One region of the Halomonas sp. AOP13-D3-9 genome, then DNA from elsewhere that is predicted to be linked to it. Evidence: predicted binding sites of a transcription regulator. Region 1 holds the regulator's gene; the other holds the start of a gene.

The links. The regulator LexA, encoded in region 1, represses DNA repair genes until DNA is damaged. The targets are predictions, from matches to a motif close to TACTGTNTANNTANACAGTA.
Region 2: a site for LexA is predicted at 2,299-2,318, ahead of ACT3UM_RS21130 (LexA family protein). Genes of this name have one in related genera too.

Annotation. Positions count from the first base shown of each region.
Region 1 is NZ_JBQSYH010000011.1:38,345-42,740, reverse strand. Features, by position in the region: gene purU (formyltetrahydrofolate deformylase) at 49-903, shown strand; gene ACT3UM_RS13385 (energy-coupling factor ABC transporter permease) at 928-1,599, shown strand; gene lexA (transcriptional repressor LexA) at 1,619-2,299, opposite strand; gene ACT3UM_RS13375 (TetR/AcrR family transcriptional regulator) at 2,567-3,259, shown strand; gene ACT3UM_RS13370 (L,D-transpeptidase family protein) at 3,237-3,773, shown strand; gene nagZ (beta-N-acetylhexosaminidase) at 3,837-4,396, shown strand, end outside.
Region 2 is NZ_JBQSYH010000023.1:3,925-8,320, forward strand. Features, by position in the region: gene ACT3UM_RS21120 (hypothetical protein) at 1-165, shown strand, start outside; gene ACT3UM_RS21125 (Y-family DNA polymerase) at 518-1,795, opposite strand; gene ACT3UM_RS21130 (LexA family protein) at 1,779-2,285, opposite strand; gene ACT3UM_RS21135 (competence protein CoiA family protein) at 2,673-4,169, shown strand; gene ACT3UM_RS21140 (SOS response-associated peptidase) at 4,379-4,396, shown strand, end outside.

The DNA.
Region 1 (4,396 bases):
CCGCTGGTTTGTCATAATTAACTTAGCAATAGGTCAAGAGTAGCTCACATGTCTCATTATTATCGTTTAGTGGTTTCCTGTCCTGACCGGGTGGGGATTGTTGCACGGGTATCGAGCTTTATTGCCCAGCAGGGCGGCTCCATTACCGAAGCCAGCCAGCACTCCGATTTAGAAACCGGCTGCTTTTTTATGCGCTACGAAATTCTGGCGGATTCGGTCGGTATGTCGGTGGAAGCCCTGCGCGCGGCGTTCGAGCCGGTGGCCAGCGAATTCAATATGCAGTGGTCCCTGGTGGATACCCAGCTGCGTCGGCGTGTGGTGCTGATGGTGTCGCGGGAGTCACACTGCTTGGTCGATCTACTTTACCGCTGGCAGGCGGGTGAGCTGGATTGCGATATTGTCGGTGTTATCTCCAACCATGACGATATGCGTTCGCTGACCGAGTGGTACGGCATTCCTTACCACCACGTCCCGGTAGACCCGGATAATAAGCAAACGTCGTTTGCCAAGGTGCAGGCCGAAATCGATAGCGCTCGCGCTGACTGCGTGGTGCTGGCGCGCTATATGCAAATACTGCCCCCCGAGCTGTGCGCGCGCTATGCGGGAAGAGTGATCAATATTCATCACAGCTTTTTGCCCTCCTTTGCCGGGGCAAAACCCTACCACCAGGCATACCAGCGGGGCGTTAAGCTGATAGGTGCTACTTGCCACTACGTGACCGAGGAACTCGACGCAGGCCCCATCATCGAACAGGATATTCATCGCGTAAGCCACTGCCATACGCCCACTGACTTAGTACGTTTTGGCCGTGACGTTGAAAAAGCCGTACTTGCTCGCGGTTTGCGCTGGCACTTAGAGGATCGCGTGCTGGTCCACGGTAATAAGACAGTGGTCTTTAGTTAACCCTCATCAACCTGAGAGGCCGCCATGTCGTTTGCGCAAAGTGTATTAGCACCCTGGGCGCTGCTGCTCACCTGGCTACTCTCGTTAGCAGTGATCGCGTGGGCACTTTGGGGGCGGCCCTGGCAGGTGTTAATAGCGGATACCGCGCTTCAGCACCGCTGGCTGGGCGCCACGCTGGCGGTGATGCTGATGTGGCAGCTGCGTGCGCAGGCGGTTGATTGGCTAACGTTGCACCTTGTTTTCACGGTTTTAATGACACTCGTTTTTAAAGCGCCATTGGCGCTGATTAGCAACGTGCTGATTAATATCGCCATGGTGGTAATTGGGCGCAATGAATGGCTGCTGCTGGGGGCAAACGTGCTGGTTACCGGTGTCGTCCCGGCGGCCGTCATTGGCGCGGTATGGCGGCTGGTAGATCGCCGCCTGCCGGATAACCTGATGGTGTTTTTGTTTGCCTGCGGCTTTTTTGGCGCGGCGCTGGCAACGCTGGGAGGAGGGCTGGCAGCGGTGCTGCTGATCATCGTTGCGGGGACTGACCCTGAGGCGGTTTATCTCGCCCAGGAGTATGCGCGCTTCTTACCGCTGTTAATGCCTTCAGAGGCGTTTATCACCGGCATGCTGCTGAGTATTATGCTGGTTTATCACCCTCATTGGGTGGCCACCTTCAATGACCACCGCTATATCGATCTACAGTAGGGGTGGCTAGGGGCGGCGGCTAACCGAGTGCCTGGCCGTTGCCGCCACGAATCACACCAACGCCGACGCCTTCGATATCGAGCGACTGGGAGCGCAGGTCGATTTCAATGGGCGCAAAATCAGGGTTCTCTGCAAACAGCGTTACCTGGTGGCCCTGGCGTTTAAAGCGTTTAACCGTTACTTCATCCTCCAGTCGGGCAACCACAATCTGGCCATCGCGAACCCGATCGGTGCGATGAACTGCCAGTAAATCGCCTTCCAAAATGCCAATGTCCTTCATGGAAAGGCCGCGCACGCGCAGCAAGTAATCGGCTTTGGGGGTAAAGTACTCGGCGGGTAGCGGGCAGTAACGGTCAATATGTTCAGCGGCCAAAATGGGGCTGCCTGCGGCCACTTCACCGATCACGGGTAGGCCCGTTGGCAGCGTTTCAACGTTGGCTGCGGGTAAGGCGGTGGCAGCACTCTCCATGACTTCTTGCGGTTCCTGGTTGGGCAGGCGGATACCGCGAGAAGTGTTGCGAATAATGCGAATAACGCCTTTGCGTTCCAGCGCGCGCAGGTGCTCTTCGGCCGCGTTGGGGGAGCGGAAGCCAAGCGCCTTGGCAATTTCGGCGCGGGTAGGAGGGTAGCCAAATTCGCCCATCGTTTTAACGATAAAATCGAACACGTGCTGTTGGCGAGCGGTTAGCGGACGCGACATACCAGACTCCATAAATAGTGAATAGACAGTAACAAATTAAATGGCAACTTAATCAATCAGTGGTTAAGTATACAGTATGTTCCTCTGTCCAGTATATGCCTTGTCAGTGGCTATCTTCGATGTCTATGCAATTTTTCTAATCGTTTGAAACTAAGCTTCTGCTTATTTAACGGGCTGTATTTTGTTAATAAATCAAGCGTTGAGACCGCCATGGTTATGGCATAGTATTTTGCTATGTTTTAAACACCTGTTTCCCTGGAGAGCGACATGGCTCAATCTGATACGGTGACCCGTATACTCGATACTGCCGAGGTGCTGTTTGCAGAGCGGGGTTTTGCCGAAACTTCGCTGCGCAACATCACTAGCAAAGCGCGCGTCAATTTAGCCGCTGTGAATTACCATTTTGGCTCCAAAAAAGCTTTGATTCAGGCCGTCTTTGCCCGCTATTTGGATCCCTTCTCCCAGCGTTTTCACACCGCCCTTGATGAGCTGGAAGGACAGCATGCTGGGCGGGTTATTGAGCTTGAAACCCTGCTCGAAACCATGGCAACCACCGTTCTTGCAGTGCCCGCTGAACGCAATAGTTTAAAAGTGTTTATGCGCTTGCTCGGCCTTGCCTACAGCCAGGCACAGGGGCATCTTAGGCGCTATATCCAGCAAGAGTATGGCGATGTGTTTACCCGCTTCACCGAGCTGGTGCGACAAGCCACGCCGGACCTACCTGACGCGGAGCGCTTTTGGCGGCTACACTTTATGCTTGGCACGGTAATATTTACCCTGTCCGGCCTTGATGCACTGCGTGATATCGCTGAAAAAGATTATCACGAACAGGTTTCAGTACGTGATTTAGTCAAGCGATTGCTGCCGGTCGTTGTGGCGGCCATGAATGCACCGTTACCGCTCGCCCTTGAAGAAGCCAAGCCAGAAGAAGGAAAACATGCGAACGCCTACGCTAGCTGAGCTACCCCCGGCTGAGAATATCTGGCTGGAGATTGATACTACCCAGCAGCTGCTGCGCTGCTGGCGAGGGCCGAAAGTGCTCCATGAGTGTGCGATCTCATCCGCTGCCGCCGGTGTCGGGGAGCGTAATGGTAGTGGTAAAACCCCCCACGGCTGGCACTATGTGCGCGCCGCCATTGGCGGTGATATGCCCGACAACGCAGTGTTTCGAGGCCGCCGCTGGACAGGCGAGACGTTTTCATCCGCGCTAGCCGAAGCGCATCCAGAGCGTGACTGGATTTTGACCCGCATTCTGTGGCTTTGCGGATTAGAAAAGGGCGTGAACCGCGGCGGTCAGGTGGACTCGCAACGGCGCTATATATACCTGCACGGCACACCGCCTGACGAACCCATGGGCGTTGCGGCCTCCCACGGCTGCATTCGTTTACGTAATAGTGATTTGCTAACCCTCTTTGCGCTCGCGTTACCGGGCACCCCGGTTTGGTTGCACGGCGGACGGCAATCCTTTGATTGATAAGTTTTTGACACCGCTAGACGATCGTCTAGAATCATCGCCCCTTTTCATGGACCTATCACGATGACTCAACCGTTAGGCCCGGTCATGCTTGACCTTGAAGGCCCAAAATTGACGGCGGCAGAAAAACGCCTGTTGCTGGAACCGACGGTAGGGGGCGTTATTCTATTTGCCCGCAATGTCGAAAATGGCTACCAGGTGCGCCAGCTGTGCAGCGATATTCGCCGCGTGCGGGCTGATTTACTGCTCGCAGTGGATCAGGAGGGCGGTCGCGTTCAGCGTATTAAAGAGGGCTTAACACGCCTGCCTGCCATGGCGCGTATCGGCGAGTGCTATCGCGCTTCCCCGGAAGACGGTCTGGCGTTAGCCAAGGACGCTGGTTGGCTGTTGGGGATGGAGATGGCCGCCTGCGGGCTGGATCTTAGTTTCGCTCCGGTATTGGATGTTGAGAGCGGCCTCTCCAGCGTTATTGGTGACCGCAGTTTTAGCAGTGATCCCCAGCACGTGGCCCAGCTGGGCAGCGCCTTTATTCAAGGGCTTCACGATGCCGGTATGGCCGCAGTGGGCAAGCACTTCCCCGGCCATGGTGGGGTGGCGGCGGACTCCCATGTTGCCCTACCGAT
Region 2 (4,396 bases), on a different contig from region 1:
GCAGCGCTTCCCTTTAACATGGAAGGACTTTTGCGCATAGCAGAGGACTTTGAAACCGAGGAAGGCATTTTGACGCCGGGGGAGGCCGCCATGATGTCCGCGGGGCTCCCTCAAGACTACCTCGACAACCATCTCAAGCTGGCCAAGACGTTTCGCGATCAATAACCCGTACAGTGAGGTCGACCCATCAACATCGTAGAAAGCTGGCTACTGTTCACCACTAGCGGAAGCGATCGCCGGCACGCGGAGGCGCTGGCGCTCCTGAATCATGACCTCGGGAGCAAGTACCGCCTCAACAGGCTTTACGAATGGCGGGCCGGCACCTACCCGGTTCCTCCTCACGTCCAGGCCTACATGATGCGTGCCACTATCGCCAACGCGATCGAGGAGGAGGGGGGCACGCTGCCAGTAGACGCAGAGGAATTCGCCGAACGCCTCGTGAGCCGACTTCTCCCCCCGCCAAGGAAGAAGGGCCGCGAATAGGCAGCCTCGGGGAGGAGCCTTGGATTGCCAGGCCTCACCCCATCTTAATTTCTGGTATTTCATTCCAAGAGGTCAGAAACCGCGGTGTCTGCCGTGTATCCCTCTGCCTCCATCGTTCGTTCTTCCTCATGCCCCCAAGCGTGACCGCGCCGCGGCCAAACTCACGGTTGAGCGCATCCATCACCCCCATTAGCTTTGCCGACTGCTGACGCCTCTCTTCAGTCTCCTGGGTGTCCAGCATATCGATCTGCAACCCATCACGGTCGGCCAGGTCAACCATCATGACGCCTGCCTTGGCGTACTGATAACCTCGGCGATAGATCATCTCCAGGGCACGCTGGGCCGCGGCTACTATTACCCGGCTATCATCTGTTGGCATCGGCAGTGGCAGGGTAAGGCTGGGGTAGTCCTGAGGAAGATCACTGCGGAACCTTGGTGTCGAGAGAAAGACCATGATGGCCTGTGCCACCGACTGCTGGCGCCGCACCTTCTCCGCGCCAGCCTGGGCATGCGATCGCACCGCCTCGCGCAGATCCTCCATGTTGCTGGTTGCCTGCCCGAAAGTGCGACTGGTCATGATGTTCTGACGTTTATGGTCGATGTCATCAAGCCGGATCACATCAACCCCACGTAGCTCCCAAACGGTACGCTCGAGCACCACTCCAAAGCCCTTGCGGATCTCCCTTGGCTCCGCGTTGCGAAGATCCAATGCGGTGCGGATACGCATACGCTCCAGCTTCTCACCCGTTCGCTTGGCCACGCCCCACAGGTCGGTTATGTGCATGCGCTCCAGGTGGCCAAGTGTAGCGGGATGATCAGCCTCAAGGACACAGACCCCTTTGAAGGCAGGCTGCTTTTTGGCAATGCCGGTGGCCACCTTCGCGAGGGTGCGAGACGGCGCCACCCCGATCGACACAGGTATCCCGGTCGAGCGCTGGACCACATGCCGTAGTTCAGTTATATGCGCTTGCAGCTCATCGGTAGACAGTCCTGACAAGTCAATGAATTGCTCGTCAATTGAGTACACCGATATTGGGCCGGTATGGGCCTGCATGGTGGACACAACCCGTCGCGACATCTCGCCAAACAGGGCATAGGCCGAGCTAAGCAGCACTGTCTGTCGACGGACATCAGGGGAGAGCTGGAAGGCGGGCAAGCCATTAGGCACGCCAAGGGCTTTCAACTCATTTGACCGCGCCACGATACATCCGCCACCCCCCGCCAAGACCCCGACTGGGCGACCGCGTAGCTCCGGCATGAAGACACGAAAGCAGCTGACGTAAAAGTTGTTGCAATCACAGTGGCCAATCATCACACCCCCTGCGGCGATGCGTATGAACGTTGTGAATGACGACTCCCCAAGTCTCGCAATCGGTTCCACTGAGAGCGATCGGCTGATAGGCGGGGTTACCTGACAATAACGCTGGTTGGCTCTGCCATTTGCCAAGTTTCTTGCAGGTAAGCTCACCATCCAGACACACCACGATAATGTCACCATCCAGTGGCTCAAGCGAGCGATCAACAATGAGCAAATCTCCATCCAGGATGTGGAATTTTTCTAAGCTGTCCCCCTTTGCACGGCAGAAATAGGTGGCGCTCGGACGTGGAATAAGGTGATCGGTAAGGTCGAGGATGCGGTCAACCTCGGCCTCTGCATGTATCGGGAAACCAGCCCTGACCTCACCGGCCATCAAAGGGAGCAAATGGCGTGAACGGTCAGAAGACTGCCCCAATATGACAATGGCCTCAGCCTGCTGACCGCTTTCGTAGGCTGGCCTTTCAAATCGTGGTGTATAAAGCATAGCCCCTCCTTTTTACTGTATTTGTGTACAGTATCGAAGAAGAGTAAACCTCTCTGCAAGTAGTCATCGCTTTTTATCAGCTTTGGCCTTACTTCTTGAAGAGACCTGTAAACCAAGCCGAGGTGACTGTATCGTTGATTTATATCCGCGATCCCGTCTGACCACGTTGGTATCATTGCGAAATGCTTTGCAATAACGACGAATGATCAACTCATCTCGAAGCTGACCTCTTTGAGCCCCTGACTAACGGCGACTACTTTATGCAACAGCTCACCACTATCGAGCAAGGCGGTTTGCTTCCCACTGTAATTCACGCCGACTAATCCCTTTACCAGGGTAGAGCTATCGAGCACGCTCCCACAGCACGGCCTCTCTTGTGGCAATTACATGAAAAACAGCGCAAAAATCCCTTACGGCATACGCAATAACAGGTTGGTGCATATCAGCCAGCTCACAAGGGCCGAACGCGGTGGCCGTTGCGGCTGTGTCTGTCCTGAATGCAGAACACCGCTTGAAGCGAGAATGGGGGATATTGTCCGTCACTATTTCGCACATGCCAGAGGGACCCGACCATGCGCTGGGGGCACTGAAACAGGAATACATCTAGCCGCAAAGCAGTTGATCGCAGACCGAAAGGAAATACCCATTCCTCTGCTTCAGGCGGTACTTGAGGCGAAGGATAGCCTTGGCTACAAGCACACCGAATCTAAGGTCATTTTCCCAGGCCACGATCGGCAGCCGGTGGATGACACAAAACTTGAGTTCAGCTTGGGGGACATCCGCCCTGACCTTATCGTGAGCTTGGGTCAGATAGAAATCCTAGTCGAGGTGGCCGTAACCCATTTCATCGACGCGGAAAAGCAGCAGCGGCTTGAGTCCCGTGGCCAGCGCTGCATCGAAATCGACCTGGGGGACATACCACGGAATCTAACACCGGCCGATCTCGAAGAGCATGTATTTAACTATCAACGGGCCTACTGGATCGTAAATCCCAAGATCGAAGCGGAGCAGGAAAAGCTACGCCCAAGACTCCAGCAGCAGATCGAGAAGGCCAACAAACGAATAGCACAGGCGAATATCGCAAGGGAACAAGAGGAGCAGCGTCAACGTGAACAACATGCCCGGATGGAAGCTTATTTTAAAGTTCAGGAACAGAAACACGCTGAATTAAAACGCCAACGGGAGGAGGAGCAGCGTCGGGCGAAAGAAAAAGCGACCGAGCAGGCCGAAAACCGACGACGCGAAGCCGAGGTTGCACGTCAACTCGAAGCTAAAGCCGAGCGGCATCGGCAACAGAAAACTTGGGAGCAAGAGCGTCAGCAACTCGATCTTCATGAGATGCGCCATCTCGCCATGGAACTTTTCGCGTCCTGTCAGCGTATTCATGCCAGGTCTGGCAAGGTGGCCACATCAACACGGTTCTGCTTGCCGATGGCCCGGCACAACCTCGAACGAGATATTCACAAAATGGACCTGGAAGCCATTCCTACCGCGGTTGAAACACGCACAGAATATGACTGGATGTTCGGGGTGCCGTCTTGTGAGTGGAAACTCGTGGCCTTGCTAGGCGTCGTCTATACCCGTGAGAGCATCCATAGCCGCTATTGGATCTCAATCCAAGCCATTGAGCGCTGCCTCAGGGAGTTCGGATATCAGCCAGTTGTCGCTCTTCAGCGTGCTGAGCAGTTGCTGAATACTGCTCGTTACTACCAGGTTCTCTCAGATGATCCTGCATTAATGACACTGGAACAGCTTCCAAGGCCCCTGGACGCGATTGCAGAATTCGTTGGCGAATTGAGCAACTTCAATATGATTCATCTGCTAGCAGCCAAGCTGGATGAACTTGCGTTCATACCCAAGCCTGCTAACAGCTGGCGATCATGACATCAGCACCAACTCAAGCAGAGAGCAGCTGATTTTGCCTTGGCCTAGGCGTCCGCGAAGACTTTGAGCAGGGTGCCACCAGAATTAGCCTTGTCCACCAGCGCATCCTTGACCAGCCAATACTCGGTGAACACTTGCTAAACTTACGCTGGATACACCAGTTATCCCTAGCAACACAGCTCAATGCGATTCACTTGGAGGGAGAAGACATGTGTAGTCGATATGAG